One region of the Ferdinandcohnia sp. QZ13 genome, then DNA from elsewhere that is predicted to be linked to it. Evidence: riboswitches for the same ligand, from Rfam matches in the RefSeq annotation. Region 1 holds a riboswitch; each other region holds the start of a gene.
What was found. A riboswitch is a leader RNA that binds a small molecule or an ion and turns the genes downstream of it on or off. The one in region 1 is predicted to bind S-adenosylmethionine.
Positions count from the first base shown of each region.

Region 2: another riboswitch for S-adenosylmethionine. It lies ahead of mtnK (S-methyl-5-thioribose kinase); the one in region 1 lies ahead of RGU12_RS00060 (carboxymuconolactone decarboxylase family protein).
Region 3: another riboswitch for S-adenosylmethionine. It lies ahead of RGU12_RS12255 (methionine ABC transporter ATP-binding protein); the one in region 1 lies ahead of RGU12_RS00060 (carboxymuconolactone decarboxylase family protein).

Region 1 is NZ_JAVIVW010000001.1:11,307-14,586, reverse strand. It holds gene RGU12_RS00070 (HAAS domain-containing protein) at 1-141, opposite strand, end outside; gene RGU12_RS00065 (PadR family transcriptional regulator) at 146-469, opposite strand; gene RGU12_RS00060 (carboxymuconolactone decarboxylase family protein) at 662-1,330, opposite strand; SAM riboswitch class I at 1,496-1,602, opposite strand; gene tenA (thiaminase II) at 1,726-2,406, opposite strand; TPP riboswitch at 2,509-2,609, opposite strand; gene trmL (tRNA (uridine(34)/cytosine(34)/5-carboxymethylaminomethyluridine(34)-2'-O)-methyltransferase TrmL) at 2,731-3,201, opposite strand.
Region 2 is NZ_JAVIVW010000001.1:1,048,836-1,052,115, reverse strand. It holds gene mtnA (S-methyl-5-thioribose-1-phosphate isomerase) at 1-103, opposite strand, end outside; gene mtnK (S-methyl-5-thioribose kinase) at 108-1,301, opposite strand; SAM riboswitch class I at 1,530-1,689, opposite strand; gene RGU12_RS05080 (carbon-nitrogen family hydrolase) at 1,771-2,559, opposite strand; gene RGU12_RS05075 (pyridoxal phosphate-dependent aminotransferase) at 2,653-3,280, shown strand, end outside.
Region 3 is NZ_JAVIVW010000002.1:118,640-121,919, forward strand. It holds gene proC (pyrroline-5-carboxylate reductase) at 1-182, opposite strand, end outside; gene RGU12_RS12250 (MOSC domain-containing protein) at 449-1,168, shown strand; SAM riboswitch class I at 1,375-1,471, shown strand; gene RGU12_RS12255 (methionine ABC transporter ATP-binding protein) at 1,625-2,656, shown strand; gene RGU12_RS12260 (methionine ABC transporter permease) at 2,646-3,280, shown strand, end outside.

The DNA of each region.
Region 1 (3,280 bases):
GCTTCTGCCACTCTTTTCGACTTCAATAAGATGATCCTTTAATTCTTCAATTAATTCATTTATTTCTTGATCGTTTTTTCCTGACATCATTAAGTACATTCTGAGATTGTCGATAAATGCCTCACTTTTTGTTGATAGCATATCCTTACCTCCCTTTCAGTAAATGGTTTACTGGTTTTGTAATTTGCTCCCATTCTTCGATAATAACTTCTAAAGCCTCATGCCCCTTTTCTGTCAAAAAATAATATTTCCGATTTGGTCCTGATTCGGAAGGGCGCATTTCTCCCCGGATAAGTCCATTCTTCTGGAGTCTCAATAAAATGGGATAAATGGTTCCTTCACTTACATCAGCTAACCCAATATTCAACAGTTTTTGTGAAAGCTCATACCCGTAGACTGTCTCTTTTTCAATGACAGCCAACACACATCCATCCAATACTCCCTTTAACAATTGGCTTCTTATTGACATTTCATCTTACTCCCTCCTCTAGTTTGTTATACAAGGTAGTGAACAAAAAAATAAAGTTATTCTTTGGTAGTTGGTTTAACAAGATAGTAGTTATAAAAAACAACTATCTTGTTATACAAAATAGTTGTTTTAAGTGTAAATTTATTTTATTTTTTTGTCAATCGTTTTTTTCACTTATTATTTTTCTCTTAATTACTTCTCGTCATACGCGTTAAGTGCGTTCACACTGTGCGCCAGCGCAGATCCTGCTTTTAATGCAATGGCAACGAAGATGGCTTCTGAAATTTCTTCCAAATCGGCTCCTGCTTTTTTAGCATTCTTCGTATGAAGGTCGATGCAGTAAGGACAACCTGTCGTATGTGCACAAGCAACTGCAATCAACTCTTTGTCCTTTTCTGTTAAGTTTTGCGCTTTGAGCGACTTACTGTCAAAATCTATAAATGCTTTAAATGCCTCTCCACTCAAGGCCGCAAATTCTTTCAGTCTAGCAAAATAGGATGCCTTATACAGCTCTTCATCGCCATTTCCATCATAAGCGTTGAGTGCATTCACTCCATGGGCTAAAGATGAACCAGCCTTTAATGCAGTCGCAACAAAAATAGCTTCTGCCACTTCCTCTTTCGTTGAGTCATTCTTTTTGGCATTACCAACATGTAACTCAATGCAATATGGACAACCTGTGATATGTGCGACCGCCACGGCTATCAGTTCTTTTTGTTTCACTGAAAGTCGACCCGCTGCTAAAGCTTGGCTATCAAATTTGATGAAAGATTGAAAGATCTCTGGAGCATATTGTTTCAATTCTGGAAGTCTTCCGAAGTATTCCTTTTTGTACAAGCTATCTGATTTTGTTACTGTCATTTTGCATCTCTCCCTTGGGTATTGGGTATTTTCCACAATTAAAATACGATTTTTCACATCAACTTACTTAGTTTTGTATAATGTGGATACCTAATGTTCGTTAAGTGAAACATATAAAATTCAAAAAAGCCTCTTCCGATGAGGAAGAGGCTTTTTGTACGTCCACACTCATCTTTCAAGCATTTGCTTGCTGGAATTAGCACCTTGATACAAATCGTAACGGTTGCTGCGGGATCAACGGACCAGGTTCCTCCCCCGACTCTTGATAAGAGAAAATCGTATTTAAGTTAGGAATTTATTATTTACTACCTTACATGAATGGACAAAAGCTTGTCAACAGAAATATTGGATTATTTCGAAAACATATCTCTCTATCGAGTTTCAAGATTTAACACTTATAGATTAATAGGCCACTCCTCTAAATCTTCCGCCATATCCCAAAACATGTATTCGTACATGCTTGTTTTGACCACAATTTCTTCAAGTGTTGCTAGTTCTCGTTCAGATTTTTCACTAGCCATTTCATTGAGAAGGGTTTTACAATCATCGGATAACTTCGTAAATTCATCGGATGCATACATTTTAACCCATTCTCCATAAAATTCATGTTCGATGGCTCCTGGCCATTTTACGAGCTCTTTTCCGATAAAATTATAACTCCATGCACAAGTAAGGACCGCTGCGACAACATTTTCAACACCCCCAAGATGGGCGACGTTCAGCATGTAGCTTGTGTAGGAAGTGGTAGTTGCTGCGGGCTTGGTGTCCTCAAGTTCTTCATGAGAGATACCAAATTTCGCAGCATATTGACGATGAAGATCCATCTCCACCTCAAGCGTACCATGTAAAAGATTTGCAAAAATGGACATTGTTTTTAAATCGGGAGCTTTTGCACTTCCTATCGCAAATAGACGGCTATACTCAATTAAATACACATAATCTTGTTTCATATAATGCTTAAATTTTTCCTTTTCCAACCAGCCCTCGCCTATCCCTTTGACAAAAGGATGTTCCAAATACGAATTCCATATCGGTTCTACTCGATTCCATAAACGATCTGTAAATAAATGACTCATTTTCATTTCCCCTCTCTACTTTTGACATTAGGGGAGATAAAAAAACAAAACCCATCACTAGTGACTAGGAATGGGTTCGGCAATATATCATCGTAAACACGACAAATACCAACTCCACTTCCCTACGCTAGTGTTACCTAGATCAGGTTCAAAGGGTCGATATTTCTATCTCTCAGCAAATACATGCTCCCCTAGTCGAATTGTTAGATTATTAAGTTACTATCTATTAGTTAAACATAGCCAGTGAAAATAAGCAAATGCTTGAAAGATTACCAGCCTTTCTATGTGCAAGCAAACAAAAAATACTCCTAGACGGAAGATTTCTTATTTCAAATTCGGATATCCTTGTTGTCTTAATGCCTCATATACCAATATCGCAGCTGTATTTGAAAGGTTAAGGGATCGAACATGTTGATTCATAGGAATTCTCAAAAAGTGATTTTTATGTTTTTCTAGTAAATCTTTTGGTAATCCAGTGGTTTCTTTTCCAAACATAAAATAATGTTCTTTTGAAACATCGCTGAAATCAAAGGCTGAATGTGTTTTTTCGCCAAACGTTTCAATATAGTAAAACTCACCTTGATTTCTCGAAAAAAAGTCATCTAATGAATCATAGTACGTGATATTTACAGAATGCCAGAAATCGAATCCCGCTCGTTTTATCATTTCTTCATCTGTTGAAAAGCCAAGTGGTCGGATTAAATGTAAGGCTGTATCCGTTGCCGCACAAGTACGTGCAATATTTCCGGTATTAGCCGGAATATCTGGTTGATAAAGTACAACATGTATTGCCAAGAATGGTCACTCCTAATTATGATTTCCCTCCAAATTATAGCATAGAGACCGAGAACAGAGGTACTTTAGAAAAGTTTGT
Region 2 (3,280 bases), 1.0 Mb from region 1:
GGTCGATAAATACAGTTTCTAACGGGAGTTTTGTTTGATCTAATAGTTTGATAGAAGTTTCATTCCACTGAACCGATTGTGGAACAGTTTTTATGTTCGTCATGATGTCACTCCTTAGCTGTTTTGTCTACATAGTTTCGTAGAATTCGCAGTTCCTTAATAGACTTACGGTCACGGATTAACGCTTTTCCTAAACGAAGGGCATGCTGTTTCGCTGAGATTCTCTCCTCGAAGTTTTCAATTCCATCCAAATCGGCAACATGGGCTAGCCCGATTGTTCTGCGAATTAACTCACAGCCTGCAAATCCGATTGCATCTTCAAATGCTTGCTCAAGAACATATTCCAAATAGCCATCAGTATCACGGTATTGTTCCACAGCATCCTTTTTCCAAGCATGTGTAAAGGTTGCCAAAAACACATCCCATGTTTTTTCAATATGCTGATAGAGCGGCTCACGGTTTTCGGAATTCCGCGAAATGGCATTTACTAAAAGATTGGCAATGAATTGCCCAAGGTCAAAGCCGAGTGGTCCAAAATAAGCAAATTCCGGATCAATTACTTTTGTCTCTGTCTCGCTTGCGAAAATACTTCCCGTGTGTAAATCCCCATGTAATAAAGCATCTGCTTGTGTTAAGAACTTTTGCTTTAACTTTGCAACCTCAAGCTTAAGTGATTGGTCTACCCAAATTTGCTCAACATCAATTCGTAGCTCTTCTTCAAAGCTATTCGTATCGATATCAAAAAATGGATCGGTGAATACAAGATCCTCCGTAATTTTACACAGGTCAGGGTTAATGAATTTTTGCACTAGCACTTTTTTCTTAAGTGGCTCTAGTCCAAAATCTGATGAATAGAATAGGGTTTTCGCTAAATATGTTCCGATGTGCTCTGATAAAAGAGGGAAGTTTTTACCCTCAATTAGGCCAGCTCTTGCTATTTGTAAACGGGAAAGGTCTTCCATTACTGTAATGGCTAGTTGCTCATCCGTATAATAAACCTTTGGCACAAGTGCTGGTGCATAGTCAGCAGCCGTTAATAATGCATTTGCTTCGATGGTTGCACGTTTAAGGGATAATGGCCAACTCTCTCCAACGACCTTTGCATATGGTAAAGCTTGCTTGATAATGATTCCATTATCGCTATCTATAGGGGTAATATGGAAAACTAGATTTAGATTTCCATCTCCGATTTCTTTGCATTGCAGTACTGTTCCTTCTTCAAACAAGCGAAGACGTGTGGCTAATGCCACCGCTGTACTTTCTGTTAATCGTTCATAAATGGATTGATGTGAAATTGCCATTTTATATACCTCCAGTAATATTTTTTAATATTATTTTTACAGACTGACTTGAAAACGCTTGTCAGACTAGGCGCGCAGCCGAGAGAAGACGCGAATAGAAGTTGCCTTCATGAGCGGACGATTGAGGCAAGCAACGACGTATGCGAGCGTTTTTCAACAGTCTGGGAGGCTTTTCGAACAGAAAAGCCTCTTTCACATTGAAAGAGGCTTGAAGACACAGCATCAAACCTCTTATCTGCCAGGAAATCAAATGTTTCCTGTTGGAATTAGCACCGTGCCTTGTGGGTTTTTCCCTGCGCTATAAAGTTAGCGCCCCATTTTGCAATGGAATTACGGTCGGTTGCTGGGCTTCATAGGGCCAAGTCCCTCTGCCTGCTCTTGATAAGAGATCAAGTATAACGATATTTGAATTTTTTATTAATACTGATGAGAATCATAACAACGAATACACATAATTGTCAATATATTTTTATTTATATAAATCCGGTCGACGATCCTGGAAAATCGGAATTTGCTTTCTAACTTCTTGCACCTTGCTAAGGTCAATTTCCCCAATTAATGTTGTGCTTTCCGTGCCTGCTTCGGCAATAATTGTTCCCCAAGGATCGATAATCATCGAATGACCGCCAAATACGTTATCAGGGTTACTACCAACACAATTACAAGCAACGACATAGCATTGATTTTCAATTGCTCGGCTTAGGAGTAAAGTACGCCAATGCTCAAGCCGAGGAAGTGGCCACTCCGCTACCACGAATAGAATTTCAGCGCCACTTGTTGTATGTGCGCGTATCCATTCAGGGAAGCGTATATCATAGCAAATAACGCCTGCAGCGGGTATGTTCTCAATCGTGAAATCACCTTTTGCTTCGCCAGCTTGTAAATACAAATGCTCATCCATGAGTTGGAAGAGATGGAGCTTACTATATTCACCGATTATTTCTCCGTCACGATTAAAGACAAACATTGTGTTTGTAACGCCATGTTCAGTCTTTTTGGCAATCGAGCCTGCTATAATATTAACTGAATATTGTTTTGCTAAATTTTTTATAAAAGCATTTGTTTCATTCCCGTTATCATCTGCAATTTCATTTAATCTTGTTAAGTCATACCCAGTTGTCCAAAGCTCTGGGAGGACGATAATATCGGGTTTATCCTGGTTCATTGTTTTTTCGATCTCTTCAGAGATAAGATCAAAATTTTCTTGCGGTTTTCCAAATTGAATATCATACTGAATACATGCAATTTTTAGATTCATTGGGAACCTCCTGTGAAATGATACTTTACAAGTTAACTCTAACAATATATGATATTAGACTAGTATTTCAAGTATTTTGAAGAAGGTGTATACATGAAAAATTTCGAACAATCTGAAATCCTGCAAAATTTACCGAAGCAGTTTTTTGCTTCACTTGTTGCAAAGGTGAATAACGTTGTTGCCCAGGGGCACGATGTCATCAATTTAGGTCAGGGAAATCCAGATCAGCCAACCCCAAAACACATCGTTGAGGCATTAAAAAGGGGCGCTGAACAACCGAAATTTCATAAATATTCTCCGTTTCGTGGACATTCTTTCTTAAAGAAGGCAGCAACAGAATTTTATCAACGTGAATACGGAGTTGAACTTGATCCAGATACAGAGGTTGCGATTCTTTTTGGAGGGAAGGCAGGATTAGTTGAGATTCCACAATGCCTATTAAATCCAGGTGATATTGCGTTAGTTCCGGATCCTGGGTATCCCGATTATTGGTCAGGAGTTGAACTTGCTCGAGCCGAAATGGCATATATGCCACTGAAAGCGGAAAATGCCTTTTTACCTGACTACTCAGAACTTGAATCAGAAACGCTTGAAAAAGCAAAAGTTATGTTTTTAAATTATCCTAATAACCCAACCGGAGCTGTAGCGACAAAGGAATTTTTTGAAGAAACCATTTCTTTTGCAAAAGAACATGATATTTGTGTCGTGCATGATTTTGCAT
Region 3 (3,280 bases), on a different contig from region 1:
TCTTGGCTTACTAAACCATTAATCTTATAAACAGATTCTAACTGTTGTAGTCTTTCCGTACTCGTTCTGTTGGTAACAAAAATCTGTTTAGATGGGACTTTTCCAGCTGCAACAATTCCTGAAATCATCGCTTCTGCCATGGACCCTGCCCCTATAAAAGCAATCGTTTTTTCATGTAACATCAAATGTCTCCCTTGTGGTGAATTTTAAACACAGTACTTATCGTAACATCTTTAAAATCATAAACAAGGGATTCTTGGAATGTCATATGCATATGAATCAAATAGTTAGTGTAAACGCTACCATAAAAAGCTAATCACATCTAACCATCTGATACGCGCTCACACCGTCGCTGAGGATAATATTTGAAGGTTGGACAAGCATCAGAGGATTGGGTCAGAGGAACAGGTTCTGCGTCCCCATTCATGGTAGACTAAAGCAAAAGGAGATGGGGAATGTGGAAAAATACCCTTACATAGAACAATTATTTATCGGGAAACCCAAAACGTTTGGAGACCCGAATGCGAAGAAACTCATGGACAAAGAATGGACAAGTGGAATTTTTAAAGAGCCGGTTCACACACCACTTTGGCTCGGAAAGGAGAATTTAGAAGGAGACGGCCAAGCAGATTTAAAAAATCATGGAGGACCCGAAAAGGCGGTTCTCGCCTATGCAGCAACGCATTATGAAAAATGGCAAAGTGAATTGGAGAATGAAAGGATTCAGGCAGGTGCAATGGGGGAAAATTTCTCTATTGTGGGGTTGGATGAAACCAATGTGTGCATTGGAGATATTTATGAGGTCGGTGAAGCCCTGGTACAAATTTCTCAACCGCGTCAACCGTGTTGGAAGCCAGCTCGACGGTTTAAAATACTAGATTTTGCATTACGGATTCAAAAAAGTGGTCGAACAGGATGGTACTTTCGTGTTGTCAAAGAAGGCATAGTAAAAAGACACGATACAATCAAATTGATTGAACGATCCTATCCAGAATGGTCGATCGCCCGTTGCAACGAAATCATGCATGAAAAGAAAGACGATTTAGACTCAGCTGCAAAACTAGCCACATGCGAACACCTTGCAGTCAACTGGAAAGAAACCCTCACAAAGCGGCTTAAAGGCGAGTCAAAATCAATTGATAGCCGTGTTTACGGACCAAATACATAATATCTTAAATGAAGGATGAGACCTTCTCCGAAAGCCCAATCAAGCCATTTTATATGAATGCCATGGGTTGATATATTCAATCGTTTCAAATAGATTTAAAATTATTCCAATATATATTTTTCCGTATTAAAAAAATAACAAAAAGATATCAAATATATTGACAATTATATTTTACGGATGTATAGTGTGATTTATATTAAAAATACTTCTTATCAAGAGAGGTGGAGGGACTGGCCCTTTGAAACCTCGGCAGCGGACAATTCGTACCGTGCCAATTCCAGCAAGTTACTTGAGAGATAAGAAGAGGATAATGGAATTGACCTTCTGCCCTCTTCTGTCTGAAGAGGGCTTTTTATATTTTCATAAAATAATATATTCTGATTATAAGAATAACTAATAATATGCTATTCAAAATATTAAAGTAACATTTTTAAGGGACACGAAAGGAGATCAAAAATGATAGAGTTTCAAGAACTGATTAAGGTATATGACAGCGGCGGTAAGAAAGTGCACGCTTTAAATAACGTCAATTTGAAAATTAACAAAGGAGAAATTTACGGGGTGGTCGGATTCAGTGGCGCCGGCAAAAGTTCATTAATTCGATGTGTGAATTTCCTTGAACGCCCAACCTCCGGAAAGGTCATTGTTGACGGTCACGACCTAACAACTCTTTCCGAAAAGCAGATCCGTGAAGTAAAGAAAAATATCGGGATGGTATTCCAACACTTTAACCTTTTAAACTCAAAAACAGTATACGCGAATGTCGCAATGCCACTTATTTTAAGCAAAACACCGAAGGAACAAATTAAAAAGCGTGTTACTGAACTGCTTGAATTCGTCGGTCTAGGTGATAAAGCCGATGTCTATCCCGACCAACTTTCTGGAGGGCAAAAGCAACGAGTTGGTATCGCCAGAGCATTAGCAACGCAGCCTTCGATTCTTCTATGCGATGAAGCAACCTCTGCACTCGATCCACAGACAACAAGCTCCATCTTGCAATTGTTGCAAAAAATCAATAAAGAATACAACATTACGATCTTAATGATCACTCATGAAATGTCTGTAATTCGTGAAATTTGTGATCGTGTAGCTGTCATGGAAGCAGGGCAAGTGATTGAAGAAGGAACTGTCTTTGATGTCTTTTCCGCACCAAAGACACAAACCGCACAAAACTTTGTCAGCACTGTTATGCACGATCAAATACCCGAGTCCATTTTAAGCATGATTAATAACAACCAGGGATCTCAAAACATTTTCCGAATAAGCTTTGTCGGTCAGTCAACAGGAAAGCCGTTTTTATCTCAACTCGCTAAGAAATTGGATATCGATATCAACGTACTGTTCGGTAGCATCACAGAACTTCAAGGTATCCCATTTGGTAATTTGATTGTGGAAATTCAGGGACCTGACGCAGAGGTAAAACGCGCTTTAACGTATATGCAATCACAACAAATAAGCTTCAAGGAAGTGACATCCCATGCTAGTTAATACGGAACAAATCATCGAAGCGCTCATTGAAACGATACAAATGGTTGCCTTCTCTTTTATCTTTTCAATTATTCTCGGGCTGCCACTCGGCATTCTCCTTTTTGTAACCCGTAAAGGTCAGATACTTGAGAATCAGCCGGTTTTTACCGTTGTAAATGCAATCATTAATATTTTCCGTTCCATTCCATTCATTATTTTACTGGTAGCAATCATTCCGATTACCCGGTTGATCGTTGGAACATCAATTGGAACAGCTGCTGCAATTGTTCCGCTCGTATTTTACGCCGGACCATATATTGCCAGATTAGTAGAAAGCTCATTGCTTGAAGTGGACGAAGGTGTGCTTGAAGCAGCTAATGCGATGGGAGCTACTCCCTTCCAAACAATTTTTCGATTCTTACTTCCCGAAGCGCTCAGTTCATTAGTCGTAAACTTTACAATTGCGACAATCGGGCTGATCGGTGCTTCTGCCATGGCCGGTACTGTCGGTGGTGGAGGAATCGGGGACCTTGCGATTACCTACGGGTACCAACGCTTTGATACTACTACTATGATCATTACCGTTGTCATTCTGATTGTGATGGTTCAAGGCCTACAATCATTCGGCAACATCTTATCGAAAAA